4 regions of the Streptomyces sp. NPDC056738 genome follow, and region 4 is predicted to be linked to each of the others. Evidence: riboswitches for the same ligand, from Rfam matches in the RefSeq annotation. Region 4 holds a riboswitch; each other region holds the start of a gene.

Region 1 (7,108 bases), on a different contig from region 4:
CTTGGACGGCACCTGGGCCACGTAGACGATCTCGTCCCCGTCGAGCAGCGCCATGTTCGCGGTCTCGCCGGTCTCCTCCACCAGACGCGCCAGATAGGGGCGGGCCCAGGTGCCGAGCAGCCGGGAGGCGGACTCGCCGAGGCGGATCAGCCGGGGGCCGAGCGCGTATCGGCGATTCGCCTGCTGCCGTACGTATCCGCAGGCCACGAGGGTGCGCATCAGCCGGTGGATGGTGGGCAGCGGCAACCCGCTGCTCGCGGAGAGCTCGCTCAGACCGACCTCGCCCCCGGCGTCCGCCATGCGCTCCAGCAGATCGAAGGCGCGCTCGAGGGACTGGACGCCGCCACTGGAGGCGGACGATCTGGGGTCGGTGGTGCTGGCGCTGGACGGCGGCACGGCGGCGGTCCTTTCGGGGCGCGGTATCGAGCGGGGTGACCCGAAGACTCTCGAAGGGGGCGGCGGCGGGTGGCGGGCAGGCAGAAGCGCAGCCTACCCGGCACCCGACGGGCCACCAGGTAGGGTAAGGCTACTTCTGTCTGTCGGAAGAGTGATTTCGTCATACGGAAAACCTCCTGACCGGGCGCAGCGGGAGCGGATCTCGGCCGGGTCGGGGGAGGGTGGAGAAATGAGCCCTTGACGGGGCGGAGGTCGGGGTGAAGACTTCTTCAACAGAAAGTTGAATTCCGTTACGCGGAAGCAACCCGGCGGCAACGGGAGACGACGGCGGCGGAGAGAGGGGTCCGGGTGTCCGATGCCGAACTGATGCTGCGCTCGACGCGCGTCATCACGCCCGAGGGGACGCGCGCCGCTTCGGTCGCGGTCGCCGCGGGAAGGATCACGGCCGTGCTGCCGTACGAGGCCGAGGTGCCGTCCGGCGCCCGGCTGGAGGACGTCGGTGACGACGTCCTGCTGCCCGGCCTCGTCGACACCCACGTCCATGTGAACGACCCCGGCCGCACCGAGTGGGAGGGCTTCTGGACCGCGACCCGCGCCGCGGCCGCCGGCGGCATCACCACCCTGATCGACATGCCGCTCAACTCCCTCCCGCCGACGACGACGGTCGACCACCTCGCTACGAAGCGGGACGTCGCCCGCGCCAAGGCACACATCGACGTCGGCTTCTGGGGCGGCGCGCTGCCCGGCAACGTCAAGGACCTCCAACCCCTGCACGACGCCGGTGTGTTCGGGTTCAAGGCGTTCCTGTCGCCGTCCGGCGTGGAGGAGTTCCCCGAACTCGACCAGGAGCAGCTCGCCCGGTCCCTCGCCGAGATCGCCGGCTTCGGCGGACTGCTGATCGTGCACGCCGAGGACCCGCACCATCTCGCCGCCGCCCCGCAGAAGGGCGGCCGCAGGTACGCCGACTTCCTCGCCTCGCGCCCCCGGGACGCCGAGGACACCGCAATCGAGAGCCTCGTCGCACAGGCCAGGCGTCTCGACGCGCGGGTGCACGTGCTGCACCTGTCGTCGAGCGACGCGCTCCCGCTGATCGCAGCGGCCAAGGCCGACGGCGTCCGGCTCACGGTGGAGACCTGCCCGCACTACCTCACCCTGACCGCCGAGGAAGTCCCTGACGGCGCCAGCGAGTTCAAGTGCTGCCCGCCGATCCGCGAGGCCGCCAACCAGGACCTGCTGTGGCGGGCGCTGGCCGACGGCACGATCGACTGCGTGGTCACCGACCACTCCCCGTCGACCGCCGACCTCAAGACGGACGACTTCGCGACCGCGTGGGGCGGCATCTCCGGCCTTCAGTTGAGCCTGGCCGCCGTCTGGACCGAGGCCCGCGGGCGCGGCCACGGCCTGGAGGACGTGGTCCGCTGGATGTCCTCCCGCACGGCCGAACTGGTCGGCCTGGGCGGCAGCAAGGGCGCCATCGCGGCGGGACACGACGCCGACTTCGCGGTGTTCGCCCCCGACGAGACCTTCACCGTCGACCCCGCCGCGCTCCAGCACCGCAACCGCGTGACGGCGTACGCGGGCAGGACCCTCGCCGGCGTCGTGAAGTCGACCTGGCTGCGCGGCCAACGCGTCTTCGCCGACGGCGAGTTCACCGATCCGAAGGGTCACCTGCTGACCCGTACGAACTGATTCCCCCGCCCCGTGGCGGCCGACTCGCGAAAGGAACCCCTGATCACCGTGACGGCGACCCAGAGCTTCACCGGAGACGCGAACCCCTACGGAGGCGGTGACCCGTACGCGGACTACCGCACCACCGACTTCCCCTTCACCCGGTACGCCAACCTGGCGGACCGGCAGCTCGGCGCGGGCGTCGTCGCCGCCAACGACGAGTTCTTCGCCCAGCGCGAGAACCTTCTCGTCGCCGGGGCCGCCGAGTTCGACCCCGAGCACTTCGGCCACAAGGGCAAGGTCATGGACGGCTGGGAGACCCGGCGGCGCCGCGGCGCCTCCGCCGAGCACCCGTGGCCGACCGCCGAGGACCACGACTGGGCCCTGGTACGGCTCGGTGCCCCCGGGGTGATCCGCGGGATCGTCGTCGACACCGCCCACTTCCGCGGCAACTATCCGCAGGCGGTGTCGGTCGAGGGCGCCTCCGTGCCCGGTTCGCCCTCCCCCGAGGAACTCCTGGCGGACGAGGTGAAGTGGACGACTCTGGTACCGCGCACGCCGGTCGGCGGTCACGCGGCCAACGGATTCACCGTCTCGGTCGAACAGCGCTTCACCCACCTGCGGGTCAACCAGCACCCCGACGGGGGCATCGCCCGGCTGCGCGTGTACGGCGAGGTCGTGCCCGACCCGCGCTGGCTGTCCGCCCTCGGCACGTTCGACGTGGTCGCCCTGGAGAACGGCGGACAGGTCGAGGACGCCTCCGACCTCTTCTACTCACCCGCCACCAACACCATCCAGCCCGGCCGTTCGCGCAAGATGGACGACGGCTGGGAGACCCGCAGGCGACGCGACGACGGCAACGACTGGATCCGCTACCGGCTCGTCGCCCGGTCCGAGATCCGCGCCTTCGAGATCGACACGGCGTACCTGAAGGGCAACAGCGCCGGCTGGGCCTCGGTCTCGGTGCGCGACGGCGACGGCCCGGACGCGGGGGAGTGGACCGAGATCCTGCCCCGCACCCGCCTCCAGCCCGACACCAACCACCGCTTCACCCTCGCCGCACCCGCCGTCGCCACGCACGCGCGCGTGGACATCTTCCCGGACGGCGGCATCTCCCGCCTGCGCCTCTTCGGCTCCCTGACGGAGGAGGGCGCGTCCCGCCTGACGGCACGCCACCAGGAACTGGGCGGCTGAGCGGCCCGGTTCGGCCCGCAGCCGGGCACACCACGGGGGACTCCGCTCCTCCGGAAGGGGCTCCCCCTTCCGGAGGAGCGGGCTCAGCGCATGCCGGGGCCGCCCCCGATCGGATCCTCGCTCGTCATGCCGCGTGTCCGCCGTCCACCGCGAACTCCGCCCCCGTGACGTATCCCGCCTCGCTCCCCGCCAGGTACGCGACGAGCGACGCGACCTCGTCGGCGGTGCCGAAGCGGCCCACGGCGGTCAGCGCGCTCTGGCCCGGCGCGTACGGGCCGTCCGCCGGGTTCATGTCGGTGTCGACGGGACCGGGATGGACGATGTTGGCGGTGATCCCGCGGCCGCCGAGCTCCCGCGCCAGCGCCTTGGTCAGGCCGACCAGCGCGGACTTGCTCATCGCGTAGAGCGTCCCTCCCGGACCGGGCACGCGCTTGGCCATGCAACTGCCGATCGTGACGATCCGCCCGCCGTCCCCGAGATGCGGCGCGGCCGACCGGGAGGCCAGGAAGACGCCCCGGACGTTCACGTCGAGCACCCGGTCCACGTCCGCCGGGGTCAGGGACTCCAGCGGACCCAGGACCCCCACCCCCGCGTTGTTGACGAGGACGTCGAGCCGCCCGAACTCCGCGACGACCCGGTCCGCGACCGTGCCGGACTCCGTCGCGTCGGAGGCGTCCGCGCGCAGGGCCAACCCCCTGCGCCCGAGCGCCTCGACACCCCGTACGACGTCCTCCGCGGCCTCCTTGCCGCTCACATAGGTGATGGCCACGTCCGCGCCCTCGCGGGCCAGCCGCAATGCCGTCGCGGCCCCGATGCCCCGGCTCCCGCCGGTCACGAGGGCCACCTTGCCGTCCATGTCTCGCTGAGAGGTCTGAGAGGTCTGAAGGGTCTGAGAAGTCATGAACCCATCCCAGCCGCCGCGGCCGCGGGACGCTGGCGGCGAACGGACACCGACATCGGCGGATGACATGATGACCGGCGACATAGGGCGACGGCGGAACGAGGAAGCCGGTGTGAATCCGGCGCGGTCCCGCCACTGTGACCGGTGAGCGCGCTCCGGCATGCCACTGCCCCGACCGGGGTGGGAAGGCGGAGCGCTCGGGGATCCGGGAGCCAGGAGACTCACGCGGTCGCCTCCTCGATCGACACCGGGGCGGATCTCCCCGGGAGGGGAGTGGTGCGCTGTGCCCAAGACGCCGGCGGAAGAGATGTCGGGGGAGTCCGCGGCGGTGCGCGGACCCGTGCCGTGCCGGGTCGTCGTGTGCCGGGACTGCTGCTGCGGCAGTCCCAAAGTGACCGGGGTGGACCACGCCGCACAGACCGCGCGGCTGCGCGCCGAGGTACCGGTGCGCGTCTCCGAGTGCCTCGACGTGTGCGACCAGGCCAACGTCGTCGTCGTACAGCCGTCCGCGGCGGGCCGGGCGGCCGGCGCGCGGCCCGTCTGGCTCGGACTCGTCAACGACCCCGAAGCGACCGAGGACATCGTGACCTGGGTACGCGCCGGCGGTCCGGGCGTCGCTCCGCCGCCGGACATCCTCGACCTGTACACCTTCACCCCGCCGGGGCGCCCGGCCGACTCCTGAGCCTGCGCACGCAGGGGCCGGCCGACCCGCCCCGGGGCGCCGAATGCGACGCCCCGGGGCATTTTGACGCCGTGTCAGGACGCAACGGGCCAAGGCCGTTTGCGTCCAGTCGATCTCTCTTCCACCCCGCCTGACCTGCGGCGAAAGTAGTTCTTGCCACCGGGCGACCCGCCCGGGACGACCTCCACGGCTGCACCTGCAGGGCAGCCGGGCGGTCGGTGACGTGCCTTCGCCCGTACGACTTCCACGCCGCAGGAGAGATCATGAAGTTCAGCCACGCCGTCCGCCGTACCACCGCAGCCGTCGCCGCCGTCGGCGCGATGTCCCTCGGCATGGTGGCCACCACCGCCGGCGCAGCACACGCCGTCGCGTCCTGCTCCGGGGACGTGTCGATGTACGGCACGCTCTCGGACGGCCGGCTGACGTACACGCAGATCGCGCCGGACACCGGCAACCGCGTCAAGACGCTCATCGGCCCGAACCTCGGCTTCACGCCCAAGGCGATGGCGACGCTCAACTTCAACACGGTCCTGGTCACGTCGACCACCGGCGACCTCTACCGCGTCGACATCCAGACCAACAACACCTCCCTCGGGGTCGCGGGAGTCGTCAAGATCTGGGACGGCGGCTGGACCTTCGACAAGATGGTCTACGACGGAGCCGGCCACCTCTACGGGACCGTCGACGGCCAGCTCCACCAGTACGTCGTCTCCCAGCCCAAGCCGGCGGGCTCGGAGCACATAGGCCAGCACGTCGTGATCGACACCGGCTTCGTCCTCAAGACGCTCGCCGCCGCGGGCGACGACCGCATCGTCGCCTCGACCGCCGACGGCCGGCTGCTCAGCTACAAGATCAACGGAGTGGACGACTGGGACCTCTCCGTCCTCAAGGCGAGCGGGTGGTCGGCGGTCGACTCGCTCTCCTCGCCGGGCGGCGGCCTCTACTACGGCCGCACCAACGGCGGCATGTACTGGTACTCCGACGCCGACCCGACCGACGGTGACGGCGGCGACATCACGTACCACTCCGACGACCCGGTGGACGCCTCCGGCTGGACCCAGAGCCTGTTGTCGGCCTACGCCAACAACTGCGCCTACGTGCCGGCGGCGCCGCCGAAGTCCGTCCAGGGCGGCACCATCTACCGCAGCGAGGTCATGGACCGGGCCAAGAACTGGTACAACCGCAACGTCCAGTACGACCAGGGCGCCTCCGCCGTGGACGTCGACGGCGACCACTCCTACCGCACCGACTGCTCCGGCTTCGTCTCCATGGCCTGGCACCTCACCACCTCGCTGACGACCGAGACGCTGCCCAGCGCGAGCACGCAGATCAGCAAGACCGCCCTCCTGCCCGGCGACGCGCTGAACGACTACTCCGAGCACGCCGTCATCTTCGCGGGCTGGAAGAACCAGGACGCGGGCACCTTCTACTACTACTCCGAGAGCAGCCCGGCCACGGACATGAACTACTCGACCGCGAACATCAACAGCGGTGACATCAGCGGCCACCCGGCCTCGGACTACGTCGCCCTGCGCTACAAGAAGATTGCCTGACACCCCACTTGACGCCTCGAAGGCCCCGCCGATCCCCGGCGGGGCCTTCGAGGCGTTCGCGCGCCCTGGGAGACGTCTGCCCTGCTCCGGCCCACGCCGAAAAGGGCGGTGCCCCTCGCCACGAGGGGGCACCGCCCTTTTCGGACTGGCGGACTGGCGGACTGGCGGACTGACGGGCCGACGGGCCGCGGCAGCGGCGAGCCGCAGCCGTACGCGGCGGGCGGGCTACTGCCAGCCGGCGTCCGTCGGAGCGACCTGCCAGCCGGCGTCTGCCGGAGCGACCTGCCAGCCGGCGTCGGAGGCGAGAACGGAGGAGGCCGGAACCGCGTCCGCCGTGGACCGGTGCGTGACCACCGGCGCGGCGAGAGCCGCGGCGACGACGAGGGAGGTGACCGCGGCGGCCTTGGCGATGCGGGTACGAAGCATGGCTGTTTCCGTTCCTTCCGGGACGAGATGCGGTGTCCGGCCTGGTGTCGCGCCCCGCGGTGGCGCTCTCCTCGGCCGGTGACTCATAGGTTCGTCGCAGCTCAGGCCAGAGGAAAGGGTTCACGGATGGACGGAAGCGGCCTTGGACCGATGCGTCCAGGCAGGCCGTTTCAGTCCACCGGCTGCGGCTCGAAGGCCAGGGGCATCAACGGCACCCCGGCACCGGTCGGCCGCGCCCCGGCCAACTGCGGTACGACGCGGAGCAGTCGGCGGGTGGCCCGCACCGCT
Region 2 (7,108 bases), on a different contig from region 4:
TCTACCGCGTCAGGAACGGCATGGAGCCCGTGATCGCCCGCGGCCTCGCCTACGCCCCGTACGCCGACCTGATCTGGGTCGAGACCGGCACCCCCGACCTCGCTCAGGCCCGGGAGTTCGCCGAGGCCGTCCACGCCGAGCACCCGGACCAGATGCTGGCCTACAACTGCTCGCCGTCCTTCAACTGGAAGGCCGCTCTGGACGATGACCAGATCGCCAAGTTCCAGCGGGAACTCGGGGCCATGGGCTATCGCTTCCAGTTCATCACCCTGGCCGGCTTCCACTCCCTGAACCACGGCATGTTCGACCTCGCGCGTGGCTACGCCGAGCACGGGATGACTGCTTACGTCGACCTCCAGGAAAGGGAGTTCGCCGCCCAGGAGCACGGGTTCACCGCCGTCAGGCACCAACGCGAGGTCGGTACCGGCTACTTCGACCTGGTCTCCACCGCCGTCAACCCGGCGTCCTCCACCACCGCTCTGGCCGGGTCCACGGAGGAAGAGCAGTTCCACTAGAACGTGTGGCCTCCCCCGCCCGCTCCCGACCGAGTGGGGATCGTACGGCCTCCCCCGTCCGCTCCCCACTCCCCCCTTCCGTCTGGAGAACCCGATGTCCACCACCACCCTGACCCACCGCGTCCGCGTGCTCGCGGCGCCGGGCGACCGGCACGACGAGATCCTCACGCCCGCCGCCCTGGACTTCGTCGGCAGCCTCGCCGCCGCGTTCGGCGAGCGCAGGCGGGAGTTGCTGAAGGAACGCAGACGCCAGTCCCTGCGCATCGCGGCCGGCTCCCCGCTCGACTTCCCCATCGTCACCTCGGGCGTCCGTGCCGACCCCTCCTGGCGCGTGGCGCCCGCGGCACCTGGCCTGACCGACCGCCGGGTCGAGATCACCGGACCGCCGGAACGTCGTATGGCGGTCAACGCCCTCAACTCCGGTGCCCGGGTGTGGATGGCGGACTTCGAGGACGCCACCGCCCCCACCTGGGCGAACATCATCGGCGGCCAGCTCACCCTGCTCGACGCGATCGAGCGCCGCATCGACTTCACCGCCGAGGACGGCAGGGAGTACCGACTTGCCGACCGGGAAAGGCTCGCCACCATCGTCGTCCGGCCGCGCGGCTGGCATCTCACCGAGGACCACCTGGAGTTCGACGGCGGACCGGTGCCCGCAGCCCTCGTCGACTTCGGGCTCTACTTCTTCCACTGCGCGCGGCGTCAGATCGACGCCGGGCACGGACCCTACTTCTACCTGCCAAAGCTGGAGAACCGGTACGAGGCACGGCTGTGGAACGACGTCTTCCTCACCGCGCAGGAACTGCTGGGCATCCCCCGGGGCACGATCCGGGCCACGGTCCTCATCGAGACGATCACCGCGGCCTTCGAGATGGAGGAGATCCTCTACGAGCTGCGCGAGCACAGCTCCGGCCTCAACGCGGGCCGGTGGGACTACCTGTTCAGCCTGATCAAGACCCTCGGGCATCGCACCGACTTCCTCCTCCCCGACCGGGCGAAGGTCACCATGACCGCGCCTTTCATGCGGGCATACACCGAACTGCTCGTGCGCACCTGTCACAAGCGCGGCGCCCACGCCATCGGCGGCATGGCGGCCCAGGTGCCGAGCAAGGACCCGGCCACCCACGAGGCGGCGCTCGCCACGGTACGGCTGGACAAGGAGCGCGAGGCGGAGGACGGGTTCGACGGGTCCTGGGTCGCCCATCCCGGGCTCGTCCCGGTGTGCCGTGAGGTGTTCGACGGTGTCCTGGGGGACCGGCCCGACCAGACCGACCGGACGCGGGACGACGTGGACGTCCGGGCCGCGGACCTGCTGTCGGTGCGCCGGATCACCGGACCGCCCACGCCGGAGGGCGTGCGCACCAACATCGCTGTCGCGTTGCGGTACTTCGCCGCCTGGATGCGGGGTCAGGGAGCGGTCGCCCTGTACGGCCTCATGGAGGACGCGGCGACCGCCGAGATCGCCCGCGTGCAGATCTGGCAGTGGCTGCGACACCGGGTGATCGACCGGCTGGGCGTGGTCGACATCCTCGACGAGGAACTCGCCGCGCTCGGATCCGAGTACCCGTGGGCGGACCTCGACGCCGTGCGCGCACTCTTCGAACGCACCGCCCTCAGCGGCGAGTTGCCTCTCTTCTTCACCCCGGACGCCTACTCCGGGCACCTCGTGCGGCACGCGGAGCCCCGATCGTGAGCGCCGGCTTCCGGCGCGTGGGCGTGGTCGGGGGCGGCCGGATGGGCGCGGGCATCGCCGAGGTCTGCGCGCGGGCCGGACTGGACACGGTGGTCTGCGAAGCCGACGCGACAGCCGCCCGCGCAGCCCGCGAACGAGTGGCCTCCTCTCTCGAACGGGCCGTACGCCGAGGCAAGTTGGAGCCACAGGCAGCGCGGGACGCCCTCGCCCGCATCGTCTTCACGGGCACTCTGGACGACCTGGCCGACCGGCAGCTCGTCGTCGAGGCGGTCATCGAGAACGCCGACGCCAAGACCGAGGTGTTCGCCGCCCTCGACAAGACCGTCGAGGATCCGGGTGCGGTGTTCGCGACGAACACCTCCTCCTTGCCGGTGATGCGGCTCGGGATGGCCACGAGCCGTGCCGACCGCGTGGTGGGACTGCACTTCTTCAACCCGGTGCCGGTGCTGCCGCTGGTGGAGGTCGTGGCCTCGCTGCACACCTCGCCGGAGACCGTGACCGCGGTGGAGGACTTCGCCACGGGCACGCTCGGCAAGACGGTGATCCGCTCACGGGACCGAGCCGGCTTCGTCGTCAACGCCCTGCTGATCCCGTACGTACTGGCGGCCGTCCGGATGGCGGAGTCGGGCTTCGCCACGGCGGCCGACATCGACACCGGCATGGAGCTGGGCTGCGCCCATCCGATGGGCCCGCTCAAGCTCGCGGACCTGATCGGCCTGGACACCGTCGCCTCGATCGCGGAATCGCTCTACGACGAGTTCAGGGAACCCCTCTACGCCCCGCCCCCGCTGCTCCAGCGCATGGTCGAGGCGGGACTGCTGGGCCGGAAGACCGGACGGGGATTCCACACCTACGGCCAGGCGACAGCCTGAACATCCTGCCCCGACCGGGCCGAGGGCCGGACCGCACTGCCGACCGAGGGAGCCGGCGGACGCCTCACGGGGGGAGGGCGACGGGAAGCGTGGGGGCGGCGCTTCCCGTCGTCACCGCGCCCGTGTCCCCGTCACCATCCGAATGCCGGACGGGGTCGGCCGCGCGGGCGGATTGCCCTAGGGTGGGCGGTGCAGCTGGTTCGCCCCGTCCGCCAGGCGGGATGCGTCGTAAGAGGGAACCCGGTGGGAATCCGGGACTGCCCCGCAGCGGTGAGCGGGAACGACCGCCGTCATACGCACTGGGTCCGACGAACCGGGCCTGGGAAGCGACGGCCAGTAGGTGTCTCGTATCGCTCGTACGAAGTGTGTACGAGGAGACGTGCCCGTGAGTCCGAAGACCTGCCCGTTGCCCGCGCGCGAAAGGACTCGTGCGCGGATGTCCCGGTGACCTCGTGGGCGGGTCGGCGTACATATCGGACGGAAGATCGCGCCGTGCCGCGCGAGGTCGGTTCCGCCCGGTCCGTCACCCCTTCGCGCTCGCGTCCCGTCACCGGGATCCCAGGGAGATATCTCGCGAAGGAGATTTCCGTGACAGCGAAGTCCGCGACCGCGGCAGCACGGGCCACCGTGTACGGCTACCCCCGCCAGGGACCCGACCGGGAACTGAAGAAGGCGATCGAGGGCTACTGGAAGGGCCGCGTCACCGCCGACGCCCTCCACCGCGCCGCCGCCGACCTCCGCGCCGCGAACTGGCGCCGGCTCACCGAAGCCGGTGTCGACGAGGTCCCGACCGGCGACTTCTCGTACTACGACCACGTCCTCGACACCACCGTCATGGTCGGCGCGATCCCCGCCCGCCATCGGGCCGCCCTGGAGGCGGACGCCCTGGAGGGCTACTTCGCCATGGCGCGCGGTACGCAGGATGTCGCACCGCTGGAGATGACCAAGTGGTTCGACACCAACTACCACTATCTGGTGCCCGAGTTGGGCCCTGACGTGGTCTTCACGGCCGACTCCACCCGGCAGGTCGCCCACCTGAAGGAAGCGCTCGCCCTCGGACTGGACGCCCGTCCGGTCCTGGTCGGGCCGGTCACCTACCTGCTGCTCGCCAAACCCGCCCCGGGCGTGCCCGCGGACTTCGAACCGCTCACGCTGCTGGACCGCCTGCTGCCGGTGTACGCCGAGGTCCTCGCCGACCTGCGCGCGGCCGGAGCCGAGTGGGTCCAGTTGGACGAGCCCGCCCTCGTTCAGGACCGCACCCGGGCCGAACTGGACGCCGCCGCCCACGCCTACCACGCGCTCGGCAGCCTGACCGACCGGCCCAAACTCCTGGTCGCCTCGTACCTCGACCGGCTCGGCGAGGCCCTGCCGGTGCTGGCCAAGGCCCCCGTCGACGGGCTCGCCCTGGACTTCACCGACGCCGCGGCGGCCAACCTCGAGGCCCTCGCGGCCGTGGGCGGTCTGCCCGGCAAGCGACTCATCGCGGGTGTCGTGAACGGCCGCAACATCTGGATCAACGACCTGGCCAAGTCCCTCGCCACCCTCGGCACCCTGCTGGGTCTCGCCGACCAGGTCGACGTGTCGGCGTCGTGTTCCCTCCTCCACGTCCCGCTCGACACGACCGCCGAGCAGGACATCGACCCCCAGATCCTGCGCTGGCTCGCCTTCGCCCGCCAGAAGTCCACCGAGATCGCCACCCTCGCCCAGGGCCTGCGCCTCGGCACCGACGCGATCGCGGGCGAACTCGCCGCGAACCGCGCCGACTTGGCCTCGCGCGTGAACTCACCGATCACACACGACCCCGCCGTCCGGGCCCGCATCACGGCCGTCACGGACGCCGACGGCCGCCGCTCACAGCCCTATGCCCGGCGGGCACCGGCTCAACGAGCCCGTCTCGGCCTTCCCCTGCTGCCGACCACCACGATCGGCTCCTTCCCGCAGACCGGCGAACTGCGCACCGCCCGCGCCGACCTGCGGACGGGACGCATCGACGCGGCAGGCTACGAGGAGCGCATCCGGGCCGAGATCCAGGAGGTCATCGCCTTCCAGGAGAAGACCGGCCTGGACGTCCTGGTGCACGGCGAGCCCGAACGCAACGACATGGTCCAGTACTTCGCCGAGCAGATGACGGGATACCTGGCCACGCGGCACGGTTGGGTGCAGTCCTACGGAACTCGCTACGTCCGTCCGCCGATCCTGGCCGGGGACATCTCCCGCCCCGGACCGATGACCGTGCGCTGGACGACGTACGCCCAGTCGCTCACCTCCCGGCCGGTGAAGGGCATGCTCACCGGCCCGGTCACCATGCTCGCCTGGTCCTTCGTCCGCGACGACCAGCCCCTCGGCGACACCGCCCGACAGGTCGCCCTCGCCCTGCGGGACGAGGTCGACGACCTGGAGACGGCCGGGACTTCGGTGATCCAGGTGGACGAGCCCGCCTTGCGCGAGACGCTGCCACTGCGGGCCGCCGACCGCCCAGCGTACCTCGCGTGGGCGACCGAGGCGTTCCGGCTGACCACCGGAGGCGTACGGCCGGACACCCAGATCCACACCCACATGTGCTACGCCGAGTTCGGGGACATCGTCCAGGCCATCGACGACCTCGACGCCGACGTCATCAGCCTCGAAGCCGCCCGCTCGCACATGCAGGTCGCGCGCGAGCTCGCCGCGCACGGCTATCCGCGTGAGGCCGGGCCCGGCGTGTACGACATCCACTCGCCGCGGGTACCCAGTGCGCAGGAGGCCGCCGCGCTCCTGCGGACCGGGCTCGAGGCCATTCCCGCCGAGCGGTTGTGGGTCAACCCCGACTGCGGCCTGAAGACCCGCGGTTGGCCGGAGACCCGCGCCTCTCTGGAGAACCTGGTCGCCGCCGCCCGCGAGGTTCGCGAGGAACTCTCCGCCCGCTAGCCAGAGGCCCCATCGGCCGGGGGAGGAAGCAGCCACACCGCCTCCTCCCCCGGCCCCGGGTCGAGACCGCGCCGGCTCTCACCAAGTCACCTGGTGTCCGACCGTGCGCCCAGCACCGACCGATGCCATGGATACGACAGGACTCGCCCCCTCACGCGCCGCTCAGTAACGCCACTCTCTTGCACTTGCACGTAATATGCAACAAGCTGTCGGAATCCTTACCGCCTGTTCGCGACAGGGAGCCCCGCCATGCCCCGTCTACTGCCGAGCACCGGACCACAACGCGTCCTCGCCGCCTCGAACTTCGTCTACACCGTCGGCAGCGGCCTGTACCTGACCGCCGGGGTTCTGTACTTCACGGAGGCGGTTCATCTCCCGGCCGGCCAGGTGGGACTCGGACTCGGCGCGGCCGGACTTGCCGCCCTCGCCCTGGGCGTCGCGGTCGGTCATCTGGCGGACCGATACGGAGCACGCGGCGTCTACATCGCCACCCTGGTGGTGCAGGCACTGGCCACGGCCGGCTTCGTGCTGGTGGACGGCTTCTGGTCGTTCCTTCTCGCGATCACCACGGCCGCCGGAGCCAAAGCGGCCGGGAAAGCCGCCCACGGTCCCCTCATCAGGCACTACGGAGGGAACCGGCCGCAGGAGTTCCGCGCCTATCTCCGCGCCGTGACGAACGTCGGCGTCTCCCTCGGTGCCGTGGGAGCGGGGCTGGCCGTCCAGGCCGCCACGCTCACGGCCTATCAGCTCATGGTCATCGGCAACGCGATCGCCTTCGCGGTCTCCGCGGCGCTGCTCGTCGCGCTGCCGCCGGTCACCCCCCTCGCCGCCACCGGCGGTCCCCGCTGGATCGCCCTCAGAGACCACCCCTACCTGCTGCTCACGGCACTCGACGGCATCATGGCCGTCCAGTTCAAAGTCCTCACCGTGGCCATCCCTCTCTGGCTGGTCGGCGCCACCACAGCCCCGCACTGGCTCATCTCGGGGACCATGCTCACCGGCACCCTCATGGTCGTCGCGCTCCAGGTGCGCGCCAGCCGCAACGTCGACTCCCCCACCGCCGGCGGACACGCCTACCGCCGTGCGGGCGTCGCCTTCCTCGTCTCCTGCTCACTGATATC
Region 3 (7,108 bases), on a different contig from region 4:
CCTTCCTGGGGCCCTCTACATCTTCGCCGTGGAGCGGCAGACAGGGATCACGCGTGCCGGACTCGCTGATCGCGCGCTCCGCGTGGCCGCGGTGTCGGTGTTCTTCCACTTCGCTCTGGCGCCGTTGTCGCTGTGGCTCTACCAGGACGTCTGGGCGGGTGGACGACTGACGCGGCCACCTGTGCCGTGGATGCTGTGGTGGGCACCGCTGCCCTACCTGGTCCTTCCGCTTTTCGCGGGCAGTGTGGTCGGGGCGGGTATCCGAAGGAACCGGAGCTGGGCGCTTCGCGTTCACGGTCGGACGCCCGAGCCGCGCGCCTGGGACGCTCTGTTCGGACACCAGCCGAGCTTGTGGCTGCGGCTACGGCTCAAGGACACGGCGGGCGGCTGCAACGGCTGGGTCCTGGGGGCGTTCGCGCGTGACGCGCGAGGTTTCCTGGACTCCCGTGCCTCCGGGTATCCCGAGCCGCAGGATCTCTACCTCTGCGACACGGCCATTTGCAACGAGGACGGCCTGTTCGTGCTCGGGACGGACCACCGCCCTCAGCTGCGGAACATCGGAATCCTGATCTCCTGGGAGGAGATCAGCTTCATGGAAGTGATTTGGGGTGAGCCGGGGACATGACCCAGGACAACGTGAGCAGGGACGACGACCAGCGAGCGCCGGGCTTCGCGAGTTTCGACAACACCGACGGCCGTGGCCACGGCCAGTCCGAGAAGACCCCCGCGGAGATGACTCACATTCCGCAGGCGGCCGTGGCGCCCCCGGTGGCTACAGCGCCCCCGGCGGACGAGGCGCCGTCCCAGCAGCCGTCGGACGCCTCCGGAGGTACGGCCGCGCAGTGACGGTGCGCCGACCGCCTGGCCCCGCGGCGGGCACGGGCGGTCGGCGACCCTCGTGGGACGGTCACCCCCCGGTGTGTGTGAAGGGCGCCCAGTACAGCGGGTGAAGGGGCCGGCCGTTGTCGCCGGTGCGGAACAGCTCACGCTGAATCCCTGCGAGAGCGAAGGCGGGGTGCGTTCCCGGCTCCCGCCACCGGCGGTAGAGCCCGTCGATCAAACCGGCCATCAGGCCACCCTCGACGCTCCACTGCGTCGCCATGACGTCGGTGAAGCCTGCCTGGAGCAACGCGGTGGGCAGCCCCACGCTCTCCTCCGGCAGATGGTCTCCGATCATGGCGGTGGAACATCCTGGGATCATCGCCACGCGGCCCGGAAGAGGGGGCTCTGCCAGGAACGAGGCGACCTGGAGAGTCTGCCCTGCGGAGAGATACAAACCTCCGGACAACGGGTCCGTCGCGGAGGGCCAGCCGTGGCCTGCGAAGTGGAAGACGTCGTGGCGCCTCAACGCCCCCATGATCGTCCTGCGGTCTTCCAGAGTGTCGATCTTCTCAAGTACCAGACCGTCCAGCCGGGAGAGGGCTTCGAGCTCGGCCTCGCGGCTCATCGGCCTGGGCGAGTCGTCCGGAGGAGCGAGCACGAAAAGGCTCTTCCACCGGGAGGCATCCTTGCGGTGTGCGCGTGCCCAGGTCATGGACGCCACGGTCGGGGCGTAGGTGAACGCCATGGAGTCGAGCGCGAAGCGCCACGATTGCGGTCGTTCCTGCGGCATCTCGCCGGCGGCATGGAGCGGCAGCATGCCGAGAAGACCACCTGCGAGGAGAACCGCCAGCCGCGTACCGCCCAGTTCCTCCACGACCTTCTCCATGGCGCAGTCCCACAGCGTTTCCAGGACCCGCGTCATGATCTGAATCCGAGATTCGCCCGTCTTCGGATCCAGGTTCTGCCCCTGCAACTCGTCCATCCGCCGGAGGAGGGCAACCTGTTGGAGCACGGTCGGGTGGTCGAGGCGGGGCAGGCTGATCCCGATGGGCTGCTGATTCTTGGCGGCGAGACCGCTGGGAACGATCACCGCACCGCCGCCGCTGTCGCCGGCGGTCAAGTACACCAGAGGTGCCGGTTGCGCGGCCCGGCAAACGGTACGCCACGTCGACTGCCCGGCGACCTCCACCGTGGGTGGGCCGTGTGTGCCGTTCCCGGTGAGTGCGGCGTGGTCGCCGTACGCGCGCTCGAGGCGTTCGGCGATCTGCCAGGGACTGAGCTGCCCACCGGCGGTGCCATTCTCCAAGGCCACGATTTCGGTCGACAGTCGTGCCAGCCGAGCTCGCTCGGGACCGCCCGGCTTTGCCTGAGGCCCGCTCAGGTCCAGCATCTCGCCGAGCATGACCGCCCGGGATGCCTCCAGCAGCATGACCGCGGCAATGAGATCGTCACGGCTGCCGGAGCGGATCAAGTCGGTGGCGGCAGTGGACGCAGCGCGACCGGTGTGAAGGAGAACCACTTCCTTGTCCGGGCGCTCGCCCTGAAGCCCGACGAGTCCAGGCAGCACCTGGAAGGCCGCGAGGTAGGCATGTGCCGCCTCGCGTGTCCTGCCCGCCGTCCGCAGCCAGCCGGCGTGCTGTGTCTTCGTGTCCCACGCGATGCGCAGCCGACCGGTTGCGAGGGCATCCCTGTATGACGCGTCGAAGAGCTGATCGTCGCCGCTGAGCAACATACGGGCTTGGGCGAGGCTCTGCTCCGCCGCAGGCGCCATTTCCGCTGGTACCTGGTGGATCCACGCGGAAAGCATCTTGATGGCCCGCACCAGGTCGTCGTGGCCGCGGCGCTCGATGAGGGCATCCGCAAGCAGCTTCTGGCTCCCGAGCCCCTCATGGCCCGGCTGGGCCGCAGCGGATTCCAGCAGTGAGATCCCCCCTTCGATGTCGGCAGCATCACGGACTGCGGGGTCGGCGTCGGACCAGCGGTACACCAGCGCGCGCCCACGCACGGCACGCCACGAGTGGATCATCTGGGGCATGGCCGGCGGCTGCTCGGTCTGTGCGATCGCCTCGTCGACGTAGGCGCGGATGCGCTGGGCCGTCGGTCCGCCGGCGGCCAGGAGCTCACGGTCCTGCTCGTAGAGGCAGCACAGGATGGCTGCGAGCGTCATCCTGCTCTCGTCCCCGGCCTCGGTCCAGCTCGGGTGCCGCTGCGCGCTGTTCTGGCCCCCGATCAGGAGGGCATCCCGGCAGTGCATCTCGGCCGACTGCAGGCACCGCCGCTCCCCGCTCAGCGCGCGATGGAACTTGACCGTCGCGCAGTAGAGGTGCCCCCTCAACTGCCGGAACGGCCCGGGCTCGTCGAGGTGCCCCGCACGAAAGAGTCCATACCGGAACTCAACGGGTGGCATCGCGGTCTGCTCGGACCGTGACCAGATCTGCGTCATCCGGCGTCGCAACAAGACCGCCTCGTGGGCCGGCTGCTCGGTAGGAGGGTCCTCTACAAGGTCGTGGAGCGTTGTGGCTTCGGCGAGGAACTCGTCATCGGAGAGTCGCTGCGGGTGATGGGCGAGCAGATGCCGTGCCCGCGCGGCCAGACCTGGGTCAATCATCAGCAGCATCCCCTCGGCTCACCCGTGCACGGGCAATCGGCGGCGGCTTCCACACCGGACTCCCTGCAGCCCGAGCCACGCCGGGCAGGCCCCTCGGCCAGACCCCGCCGACCCTCCCATCGGTGATCGTTTCCAGCCTCGATGGGTGCTCCGTGATCGCACACCACGCCGGTACCCCGCCCACGCAGCCAACCATTCCCCACCTGGACCAGAGCCACGCTCGGTTGCGCCTGGGTACACCTGATCGGTTCCACGACAGGGCCTGGGACGGTCGAACGGGTCGTGAAACTGGGGTAGTTGGGGCAGTTGGCGGCCTGGAGGCGAGACGTGCTCGAGCGGTTGCGCCCCGCCCGGCGCCGACGCACCCCACCGCCGTCAGCCCGGTGGCCGGGGCGGGGGCCGAAGTCGCCGGCGCCCTGGTGTCGTCCTTCCGGTGCCGAGGGGCCGCGTCCCGGACGGCGGTGACACCTCGCTCCGCAGGCTCCCGGTGGACGTGTGATCCGTGTCCTCGCCGCAGCCAGGCCGGAGGAACTGACCGCGCGGGCCGTTCGATCGCGGGACGGGTGTGGTGGGTACGGTGGTTCGGAGGCCGTGGTGACCCGCGCGGCCGGGACGTGGAAGGAACCACCGAGATCATGCGCGTCATCGTGACCCGTCGCCCTGCGCAGGCGTTCGGATGAGCGGCTCCCAGGCATCCGGCCCCGAGGCGTCCGGCCCCCAGGCTTCCGGCGTGGAGGAATCCGTCCTGCTGCGCACCGAAGGACGCGTCGGCCGCATCACCCTCAACCGGCCCAGGGCGCTGAACGCCCTGAACCACGCGATGGTGCGGCGGATCGACCGGGCGCTCACCGCCTGGGAACACGACCCCGCCGTCGAGACCGTCGTCATCACCGGGGCCGGGGAGCGCGGCCTGTGCGCGGGCGGCGACATCCGGGTCGTCCACGACGACGCGCGCGACGCGGACGGCACCGCGTCGGCCGCCTTCTGGCGCGACGAGTACCACCTCAACGCCCGCATTGCCCGCTACCCCAAGCCGTACGTGGCGGTCATGGACGGCATCGTCATGGGCGGCGGCGTCGGGATCTCCGCCCACGGCGGCGTGCGGATCGTCACCGAGCGCTCGCGCGTGGCCATGCCCGAGACCGGCATCGGTTTCGTCCCCGACGTCGGCGGCACCCGTCTGCTCGCCCTCGCCCCGGGCGAACTCGGCACCCATCTCGCCCTGACGGGCGCCTCGATCGGCGCCGGGGACGCGCTGCTGTGCGGCCTCGCCGACCACTTCCTGCCGGCCTCCTCGCTCCAGGGGTTCGTGTCCGACCTCGCCGACCGGCCCGTGGCCGAGGCCGTGGCCGCTCACGCCCGGCCCGCCCCGCCGGCCGAACTCGCCGAGCGGCGCGGGTGGATCGACGCCTGCTACGACGCCGGCTCGGTCGAGGAGATCGTCCGGCGGCTGCTCGCGACCGACGACCCGGCCGCGAAGGAGACGGCGGAGATCCTGCTCGGCAACTCGCCCACCGCTCTGAAGGTCACGCTGGCCTCCCTGCGCCGCGCCCGGCGGCTCGGATCGCTGGAGCGTGTTCTCGACCAGGAGTACCGCGTCTCCTGTGCCGCCCTGTCCGCCCCCGACCTGGTGGAGGGCGTCCGGGCCCAGATCATCGACAAGGACCGCCGGCCGCGCTGGTTCCCGGCCACACTCGCCGAGGTCACCGACGCCGACGTCGAGCGCTTCTTCACGCCGCTGGGCGAGCGTGAACTCGGGCTGTCCGAGGGCGAGTCCGGCACGGGTGCGGGGGCGGAAGAAGGCTGAGGACGGGCGTGTCACCTGGGACGAGAGGAAGATCACCCCGGTCGGCGCGGTCTTGGCCAGGTACGCGCCACGCGGTACGGTCGGTCCGATATCGATGACGTCAAGACGGAAGCCGGTGCAAATCCGGCACGGTCGCGCCACTGTGAACGAGCCGTCCCGGCCACGCCGGGACCTCGTGAGTCAGACCCGTAGGCGGCATCCTGTGCACCACCGAGATGGGACGCGAACTCCCGAGGAGGTCCTGCCATGGCGCAGACCGTCGCTCCGCCGACAGCCACCACCCCCGCTCTCCCCGCCAAGCTGCCGATCGGCGCGATCGTCCCCTGGGCGGCCTTCTTCGGCATCCTGATGCTGGTCCTGCTGTACTTCGTCGGCGCCGAACAGGGCGCCACCTCCGTCGTCTCCGGCGAGGACGTCCACGAGTGGGTGCACGACGCCCGCCACCTGCTCGGCTTCCCCTGCCACTGACGCGAGGAAGAGCACTCGTCATGAACTCCGCAACGGTAAGAAACCTCCTCGTACGCGGCATGCTCGCAGGCCTCGCGGCCGGTGTACTGGCCCTGGTCGTCGCCTACTTGCTCGGTGAACCGAGCGTCGACAGCGCCATCGGCTTCGAGGAGGCGCACTCCCACGCGCACGGGCACGAGGTCGAACTCGTCTCCCGCAGCCTCCAGTCCACCGCGGGCCTGGCCACCGGTGTCCTGGTCTACGGCGTCTCCTTCGGCGGCATCGCGGCGCTCGCCTACTGCTTCGCCCTCGGCCGTGTGGGCCGCTTCGGCCCGCGCGCGACCGCGCTCCTGCTGTCCGGGACCGCGCTCCTCGCCGTGTACGTCGTGCCGTTCCTGAAGTACCCGGCCAACCCGCCGTCGGTCGGCGACCCCGACACCATCGGCAAGCGGACCGCCCTGTACTTCCTGATGATGGTCCTCAGCGTGCTGCTGGCCGTCGCCGCCACCATCCTCGGCAAGCGCCTGGCTCCCGCTCTGGGCGCCTGGTACGCCACCGTCGTCGCGGTGGCCGCGTTCGCCGTGGTGATCGGCCTGGCCTACGCGTTCCTGCCCGCCGTCAACGAGGTCCCCACGGACTTCCCGGCCACGCTGCTGTGGCGCTTCAGGCTCTCCGCCCTGGCCATCCAGACCGTCCTGTGGGGCGGATTCGGCCTGGCCTTCGGCGAGTTGGCCGAACGCATGCTCAACCCCAAGCCCGCGAAGGTACCTTCCGGGCACTCGGTCCCGGCCGCGAGCTGACCGGTCCGGAATGCGAGAGAGCCCCTCGGATGTTCCGAGGGGCTCTCTCGCGTCAGGGCCCTGGAGACATGCCCGAGGCCGGTCTCATCGACGGCCGGCTTCCTGCCGGAGCGCCTCCGCCTCCGGGCCGGGCCCGGCGTCTCGGCGTTCCCGGACCTGTGCGTAGGCCATGAGGCCGAGCAGGACGGCGAGCAGCACGGCCGACGAGCCCGCGGTGCCCAGGTCGAGACCTCCCTTGGCGAGCGGTTTGGTGAGGAAGTCGCCCGCGGTGGCGCCCAGCGGCCGGGTGAGGACGAAGGCGATCCAGAACAGCAGGGCGTTCGACACCGTCGGCACCTTCATCAGCGCGACGAGCACCGCCAGTACGCCGGTGACGAGCAGCGCCCCGCCCAGGTAGCCGAGGCCGGAGCTGTCGGAGAGGAAGTCCCCCATCGACGTACCGAGGGTGTTGGAGACGAGGATCGCCGACCAGAACAGAGCCTCGCCGCGGAAGGTGACGATGTCCCGGATCTGAAAGGTCATCCCGCTCAGTTTCCAGGCGAGGAAGATCGCCAGGAGGAGCGAGACGAGGATCGCCGCTCCCTCGGGGTAGCCCAGACCGAGGCCCTGTGGGCCCCAGCCGAG
Region 4 (7,108 bases):
CGCCCGTGGCCGGGTCGGCCACGGCGGAGACGTCGGACTCCATGCGCTTGCTGCAGCCGGTGTCGGTCTGCCAGGACGGCTTGGCGTCGTAGGCGGAGCAGCCGGAGCCGGTGCCCTCGGTGCTGCTGGTCTTCCACACCGACTCGGTCCAGCCGCGGCTGTTGGAGGAGGTGCTCAGCGCGGTGCCGCCGACGGCGGTCACGTACTGGGAGGTCGCCGGGTACTCGGCGCCGTAGGCCTCGTCGCCGGAGGAGACGGTGATCGCGACGCCCGGGTGCTTGAAGTACGAGGTGTCCTCGCCGGTCTGCGAGGAGGACTCGGAGCCGCCCCAGCTGTTGGAGACGAACTTCGCGCCGAGCGCGACCGCCTCGTTCTCCGCGGCGCCGAGGTCGGAGTCGTTCGCGGAGTTCGCCTCGACGAGGATGATGCTGCAGTTCGGGCAGACGGCGCTGACCATGTCGATGTCGAGCGCCTCCTCACCCGCCCAGCCGGTGTCGTTCGTGGGCAGTGAGGTCGTCGAACCGGTCTGGCCGACCTGCTTGAAGCAGCCGTTGGCCTTGGTGCAGGCGGACAGGCCGAACTGGGAGCGGTAGGTGGCCAGGTCGGCGGCCGCGTTGGGGTCGTTGTACGCGTCGACCACGGCGACCGTCATGCCGGAGCCGCCCGTCGAGGGCAGGTTGTAGGCGCTGTGCAGGTTGGCCGGGCTGAGGCCGGACACCGCGGCGGCGGCGTCGGGGGAGACCTGGGCCGCGAGCTTCTGGGCTATGTCGGTGCGCCGCTGGGCGAAGCACGACATCCGGCCGGGCCGTGACGCCTCGGCGCACAGGTGCTCGGTCGCGACCTTCTGGCCGGCCCTGCCGGTCGCGTGGACCGTCTGCCGGGAGGGGTCGGTGAGGGCCCGGGCGTTCTGGGTGGTGCGCGACACGTGGGGGGCCGGTGCGGGCCGGGCGTCGGCGGGAGGGGCCGCGGCGAACCCGGCGACGCCGAGGGCCAGGGCGGGGAGGGCGGCGGTGAGCAGTCTTCGCAGGCTCCGGGCGGGTCTGCCGGAGGGGGTGGGGCGCTGGGAACGCATGGGGGTGTCGCCTCCATCGGTTCGAGGCCGGTGCCGCTCGGGCCCAGGTGGGGCCGTTCGTGGCGCCATGGCCGGAAGTGGGGTTCTCGGCGCTCTGAAACGGCAGCCTGTGACGCGCGTAGCACGAGCAGGGAGAGGTGCGTCATGGGCATGCCAAATCAGTCGTCCCGGTGTGCCGCGGTGCGTGGCGTGACGGGACGGCCAGAACGTAACCGGGGGGAGAGACGCGCGAACAGCCGTGCCGGAAGAACTTTGCCGCTCCATGGACGGGGATTGGCACGGCGATTGGAGGTGCGGGGGCAGTACGTGACGAAAGCCGGGCCGCAACAGGCGGCCCGGCTCTCATCAGTGACGAACGGTCAGAACTCCCCGAAGGCCAGAACTCCTCGAAGGCCAGAACTCCTCGAAGGTCAGAACGTCCCGACGATCAGAGCTCCCCGGCGATCAGAAGTCCTCGTCGAAGTCGACGCTGCCCTCCACCGCGACCTGGTACGCGGACGGCCGGCGCTCGAAGAAGTTGGTCAGCTCCTGGACACCCTGGAGCTCCATGAAGGAGAACGGGTTCTCGGAGCCGTACACCGGCGCGAAGCCCAGCCGCTGGAGGCGCTGGTCCGCCACGCACTCCAGGTACTGCCGCATCGACTCGGTGTTCATGCCCGGCAGGCCCTCGCCGCACAGGTCACGGCCGAACTGCAGCTCCGCCTCGACGGCCTCGCGCAGCATGTCCGTCACCTGCTCCTGGAGCAGGTCGTCGAAGAGGTCCGGCTCCTCCTTGCGGACGGTGTCGACCACCTCGAAGGCGAAGCTCATGTGCATCGTCTCGTCGCGGAACACCCAGTTGGTGCCGGTCGCCAGGCCGTGCAGCAGACCCCGGCTGCGGAACCAGTACACGTACGCGAAGGCCCCGTAGAAGAAGAGCCCCTCGATGCACGCGGCGAAGCAGATCAGGTTCAGCAGGAAGCGCCGGCGGTCCGCCTTGGTCTCCAGCCGCTCCAGCTTCTCCACCGAGTCCATCCACTTGAAGCAGAACTGCGCCTTCTCGCGGATGGAGGGGATGTTCTCGACCGCGTCGAAGGCCGCCGAGCGGTCCTCGGGGTCGGGCAGGTAGGTGTCGAGCAGCGTCAGATAGAACTGGACGTGCACGGCCTCCTCGAAGAGCTGACGGCTCAGGTACAGCCGCGCCTCGGGGGAGTTGATGTGCTTGTACAGCGTCAGCACCAGGTTGTTCGCCACGATCGAGTCGCCCGTCGCGAAGAACGCGACCAGCCGGCCGATCATGTGCTGCTCACCCGGCGTCAGCTTCGCGAGGTCGGCGACGTCCGAGTGGAGGTCGACCTCCTCGACGGTCCAGGTGTTCTTGATCGCGTCCCGGTAGCGCTCGTAGAAGTCCGGGTAGCGCATGGGACGCAGGGTGAGTTCGAAGCCCGGGTCGAGCAGATTCTTCTCGGTTGAGCTCATTACTGGCAGGCCTCGCAGGACTCGGGGTTCTCAAGGGAGCAGGCGACGGCGTCGGGGTCGGCCGCCTGCTGGACGGGGATCGTGGTCTCGGGCCGCGCCTGGGCCTGGGCCGCGCGGGCGATGCGCGTCGCGGGCCGGGACCGCAGGTAGTACGTCGTCTTCAGGCCCGACTTCCAGGCGTAGGAGTACATCGAGGAGAGCTTGCCGATGGTCGGCGTCTCCAGGAACAGGTTCAGCGACTGGGCCTGGTCCAGGAACGGGGTCCGGGCCGCCGCCATGTCGATCAGGCCGCGCTGCGGGATCTCCCACGCCGTGCGGTACAGGTCGCGGACGTCCTGCGGGACCCAGGTGAAGCCCTGCACCGAGCCGCTGGACTCGCGCAGCGCCTCACGGGTCTGCGCGTCCCACACGCCCAGCTTCTTCAGCTCGTCCACCAGATAGGAGTTGACCTGGAGGAACTCGCCGGAGAGCGTCTCGCGCTTGAACAGGTTCGACACCTGCGGCTCGATGCACTCGTACACGCCCGCGATCGAGGCGATGGTGGCGGTCGGAGCGATGGCGAGCAGCAGCGAGTTGCGCATGCCGACCTCCGCGATCCGCTGCCGCAGGGCCGCCCAGCGCTCCGGCCAGTTCAGCTCGACGTCGAAGTGGTCCGGGTGCAGCACGCCGCGGGCGGTACGGGTCTTCTCCCAGGCCGGGAGCGGTCCGTTGCGCTCGGCGAGGTCCGCGGAGGCCTCGTACGAGGCGAGCATGATCCGCTCGGCGATCCGGGTGGACAGCGCGCGGGCCTCGGGCGAGTCGAACGGGATCCGCAGCTTGAAGAAGACGTCCTGCAGGCCCATCGCGCCGAGACCGACCGGACGCCACTTGGCGTTGGAGCGGCCCGCCTGCTCGGTGGGGTAGAAGTTGATGTCCACCACGCGGTCGAGGAAGGTCACCGCGGTGCGCACGGTCTCGTCGAGCCGCTCCCAGTCGATGTCACCGCCGGTCACGAACGCGCCGAGGTTGACCGAGCCCAGGTTGCAGACCGCCGTCTCCCCGTCGTCCGTGACCTCCAGGATCTCGGTGCACAGGTTCGAGGAGTGGACCGTGTGGCCCGGCTCCGCCGTCTGGTTGGCGGTCCGGTTGGCGGCGTCCTTGAAGGTCATCCAGCCGTTGCCGGTCTGCGCGAGGGTGCGCATCATGCGGCCGTAGAGGTCGCGGGCCGGGATGGTCTTCCGGGCGAGCCCGGCCTCCTCGGCCTTGCGGTAGGCCGCGTCGAACTCGTCGCCCCACAGGTCGACCAGTTCCGGCACGTCGGCGGGGGAGAACAGCGACCAGACGCCGTCCTCGTTCACCCGGCGCATGAACTCGTCCGGGATCCAGTGCGCGAGGTTCAGGTTGTGCGTACGCCGGGCGTCCTCACCGGTGTTGTCGCGCAGCTCCAGGAACTCCTCGATGTCGGAGTGCCAGGTCTCCAGGTAGACCGCGGCCGCTCCCTTGCGCCGGCCGCCCTGGTTCACCGCGGCGACCGAGGCGTCGAGCGTCTTCAGGAACGGGACGATGCCGTTGGAGTGCCCGTTGGTGCCGCGGATCAGCGAACCGCGGCTGCGGATGCGGGAGTAGGACAGTCCGATGCCGCCCGCGTGCTTCGACAGCCGCGCCACCTGGTGGTAGCGGTCGTAGATGGAGTCCAGCTCGTCCAGCGGCGAGTCGAGGAGGTAGCAGGACGACATCTGGGGGTGCCGCGTACCGGAGTTGAAGAGCGTGGGGGAGGAGGGGAGGTAGTCGAGGCGGCTCATGAGCCGGTAGAGCGCGGCGACTTCCTCCACGGAGCGGACGGTGTCGTCCTCCGCGAGACCGGAGGCCACCCGCAGCATGAAGTGCTGGGGCCTCTCGACGACCTTGCGGGTGATCGGGTGCCGGAGCAGATAGCGGCTGTGCAGCGTGCGCAGCCCGAAGTAGCCGAACCGGTCGTCGCCCTCGGCGTCGATCAGCGCGTCGAGGCGGTCCGTGTGCAGCCGCACGAACGCGGCCGTACGGTCGGCGATCAGGCCCTCGTGGTGGCCGACGGCGACCGACTCGGAGAAGGTGGTGACGCCCTGGGAGGCGGCCTCGGCGGCGATGGTGATCGCGAGCAGCCGGGCGGCCAGCCGGGAGTAGGCGGGGTCCTCGGAGATGAGACCCGCGGCCGCCTCGGTGGCCAGTTCGCGCAGCTCGGCCTCGTCGGCGCGGGCGGACCGGCCGCGCAGCGCCGCCGCGGCGACCCGGCCGGGGTCGGCGTCGGGGAGGTCGGCGGTCAGATCCGTCAGGGTCCGCAGCAGCGCGGTCCCGGGACCGTCGGTCTCCACCGGGGCCTGCTGCGCGGTCACTGAAGCCGGATCGGCTGGCGCGATGGTCACGTGGGGCTCTCCTCGCTCGGCACGGGGCCTTACGGGGGGCACGGGGCACACGGGAGCGCTTTCGGGCAGCAGCGCTCCGCGTCCACCGGCCCATTCCGCGAGGCCCGGACGTCGTCGGCACCCGGGCCGGTCGGCCGGGGCGCGCTGTCGGCAGGTCCTCGGACTGACGCGAGTACGGGCACACGCAGACGCGAACACGCACAAGTACACCGTTGCGGGACAGTTCCGGATTCGCACCGGATTCCCCTGCGGCGACAGCGACCATGAGCATACATCTTGTGCCGGGCTTCGGGACTACCCCCACATGTTGTGTCCGCTCGATGTCCGAGAGCGCTACGGAGCGTGCTGGAGCGTCAACTCGTAAGTGAGCAGCCGGATGTCGTCGAGCTCCGGGAAGGGGTTCCAGTCGCGCTCCGGAGTGCGGGTGAAGCCGATGCGCTCGTAGAGCCGGTGGGCGCTGTGCATCGTGCGCTGGGTGGACAGCACGAGGCGCGCGCAGCCCTCCAGGGCCCGTGCCCGCGCCACGCAGGCGCGCACGAGGGCCTCGCCCGCGCCCCGGCCGCGCGCCTCCCGCGCGACCGCCAGCATCCGGATCTCGGCCTCCCCCTCGTGCGCCGAGTCGGCCATGGGGCTGCCGTCCGCCGCGAACGTGACACTGCCGAGCACCCGGTCCCCCTCGGCGGCCACCAGCACCTCGGCGACGGCCGCGCGCCCCGCGACGTCCCGCAGCCTCGTGAGGTACGCGTCGCTCTCCCCGAAGTCGAGCAGCCCGTCCCCGAGATAGGCCCGGGCCGCGATCTCGCCGATGACGGGGTACTCCTCGGGCCGCGCCGGCCGGATGACGATGTCCATGCGGGCGAGTGTGCCCGACCGGCACGGCGACGGGCCGCCGGTTTTTCACCGGTGGCCCGTCGTTCACGACTGTCCCGGCACCGGCCGGTGGGCCGGTCCCGTCCCGGAGCTCGCCTAGTGGGTCGCGTCCGCCGTGGCCGGCGGGAGTTCCGTCTCGACGCCCGGATCGCCGGAGTCGGCCGTGTAGTCCCCGGGCGAGGTCTCGTCCACGCCCTCCGGGGCCTTGAGCGCCCTGAGGACGAAGGTCAGGACGACGGCCACGGCCACGTTCAGGACGAACGCCGTCAGACCGATGTAGCCGATCTCCCCGATGCCGGGGATCTCCTTCGAACTGCCGCCGAAGTGCTTCTGCGTCGGGGAGGCCACGCCGTAGGCGGCGATCGTGCCGTAGAGCATCCCGACCGCCCAGCCGCCCAGCAGCGCCCAGCGGTGGAACCAGCGGGTGAACAGACCGCCGACCAGCGACGGGAAGGTCTGCAGGATCCAGATGCCGCCCAGCAACTGGAAGTTGATCGCGACGGTCTTGTCCATGGTCAGGACGAAGACCAGCGCGCCCACCTTCACCAGCAGCGAGACCAGCTTGGAGACCCGGGTCTCCTGGCGCGGGGTCGCGGCCGGGTTGAAGAAGTCCTTGTAGATGTTGCGGGTGAAGAGATTCGCGGCAGCGATCGACATGATGGCCGCCGGGACGAGCGCGCCGATGCCGATGGCGGCGAAGGCGACGCCCGCGAACCAGTCGGGGAACATGTTCTCGAAGAGCTGGGGGATGGCGAGCTGGCCGTTGGTGACCTTCACGCCCGCCGCGATCGCCATGAACCCGAGCAGGGCGAGCAGGCCCAGCATCAGCGAGTACAGCGGCAGGATCGTGGTGTTGCGGCGGATCACCTCCCGGCTGCGGCCGGACAGCGTCGCGGTGACCGAGTGCGGATACATGAACAGGGCCAGCGCCGAGCCGAGCGCGAGGGTGGCGTACGTCCACTGGCCCGCCTCGGCGGGGACGACCCCGCCGGCGCCCGCGGCCGTGTACTTGGCGCCCGCCGCCTTGAAGATCTCGTCGAAGCCGCCCAGCTTGATCGGGATGTAGATGATCGCCACCGCGATCACGATGTAGATCAGGGTGTCCTTCACGAACGCGATCAGCGCGGGTGCCCGCAGCCCCGAGGAGTAGGTGTACGCGGCCAGCACGCCGAAGGCGATGAGCAGCGGCAGGTCCTTGACGAACCAGTTGGTGCTGTCGCCGCCGCCCACGCCCATCACGTCCAGGACGGCCTGGATGCCGACCAGTTGGAGCGCGATGTACGGCATGGTGGCGAGGATGCCGGTGACGGCCACGGCGAGGGACAGG

Evidence for each region. A riboswitch is a leader RNA that binds a small molecule or an ion and turns the genes downstream of it on or off. The one in region 4 is predicted to bind cobalamin.
Region 1: another riboswitch for cobalamin. It lies ahead of ACFRIC_RS22155 ((2Fe-2S) ferredoxin domain-containing protein); the one in region 4 lies ahead of ACFRIC_RS20360 (ribonucleoside-diphosphate reductase subunit alpha).
Region 2: another riboswitch for cobalamin. It lies ahead of metE (5-methyltetrahydropteroyltriglutamate--homocysteine S-methyltransferase); the one in region 4 lies ahead of ACFRIC_RS20360 (ribonucleoside-diphosphate reductase subunit alpha).
Region 3: another riboswitch for cobalamin. It lies ahead of ACFRIC_RS02825 (CbtB-domain containing protein); the one in region 4 lies ahead of ACFRIC_RS20360 (ribonucleoside-diphosphate reductase subunit alpha).

What each region holds. Positions count from the first base shown of each region.
Region 1 is NZ_JBHTZF010000008.1:126,929-134,036, reverse strand. It holds gene ACFRIC_RS22175 (IclR family transcriptional regulator) at 1-396, opposite strand, end outside; gene allB (allantoinase AllB) at 745-2,085, shown strand; gene alc (allantoicase) at 2,134-3,258, shown strand; gene ACFRIC_RS22160 (3-oxoacyl-ACP reductase family protein) at 3,383-4,159, opposite strand; cobalamin riboswitch at 4,257-4,382, shown strand; gene ACFRIC_RS22155 ((2Fe-2S) ferredoxin domain-containing protein) at 4,467-4,841, shown strand; gene ACFRIC_RS22150 (tachylectin-related carbohydrate-binding protein) at 5,105-6,394, shown strand; gene ACFRIC_RS22145 (hypothetical protein) at 6,620-6,820, opposite strand; gene ACFRIC_RS22140 (hypothetical protein) at 6,991-7,108, opposite strand, start outside.
Region 2 is NZ_JBHTZF010000001.1:478,979-486,086, forward strand. It holds gene aceA (isocitrate lyase) at 1-515, shown strand, start outside; gene aceB (malate synthase A) at 610-2,208, shown strand; gene ACFRIC_RS01945 (3-hydroxybutyryl-CoA dehydrogenase) at 2,205-3,080, shown strand; cobalamin riboswitch at 3,260-3,502, shown strand; gene metE (5-methyltetrahydropteroyltriglutamate--homocysteine S-methyltransferase) at 3,669-5,987, shown strand; gene ACFRIC_RS01955 (MFS transporter) at 6,237-7,108, shown strand, end outside.
Region 3 is NZ_JBHTZF010000001.1:693,565-700,672, reverse strand. It holds gene ACFRIC_RS02845 (DUF6338 family protein) at 1-625, shown strand, start outside; gene ACFRIC_RS02840 (hypothetical protein) at 622-846, shown strand; gene ACFRIC_RS02835 (CHAT domain-containing protein) at 908-3,439, opposite strand; gene ACFRIC_RS02830 (enoyl-CoA hydratase/isomerase family protein) at 4,107-5,237, shown strand; cobalamin riboswitch at 5,298-5,443, shown strand; gene ACFRIC_RS02825 (CbtB-domain containing protein) at 5,484-5,705, shown strand; gene ACFRIC_RS02820 (CbtA family protein) at 5,726-6,484, shown strand; gene ACFRIC_RS02815 (hypothetical protein) at 6,569-7,108, opposite strand, start outside.
Region 4 is NZ_JBHTZF010000007.1:221,332-228,439, reverse strand. It holds gene ACFRIC_RS20370 (putative Ig domain-containing protein) at 1-1,072, opposite strand, end outside; gene ACFRIC_RS20365 (ribonucleotide-diphosphate reductase subunit beta) at 1,517-2,530, opposite strand; gene ACFRIC_RS20360 (ribonucleoside-diphosphate reductase subunit alpha) at 2,530-4,911, opposite strand; cobalamin riboswitch at 5,043-5,192, opposite strand; gene ACFRIC_RS20355 (GNAT family N-acetyltransferase) at 5,245-5,763, opposite strand; gene mctP (monocarboxylate uptake permease MctP) at 5,878-7,108, opposite strand, start outside.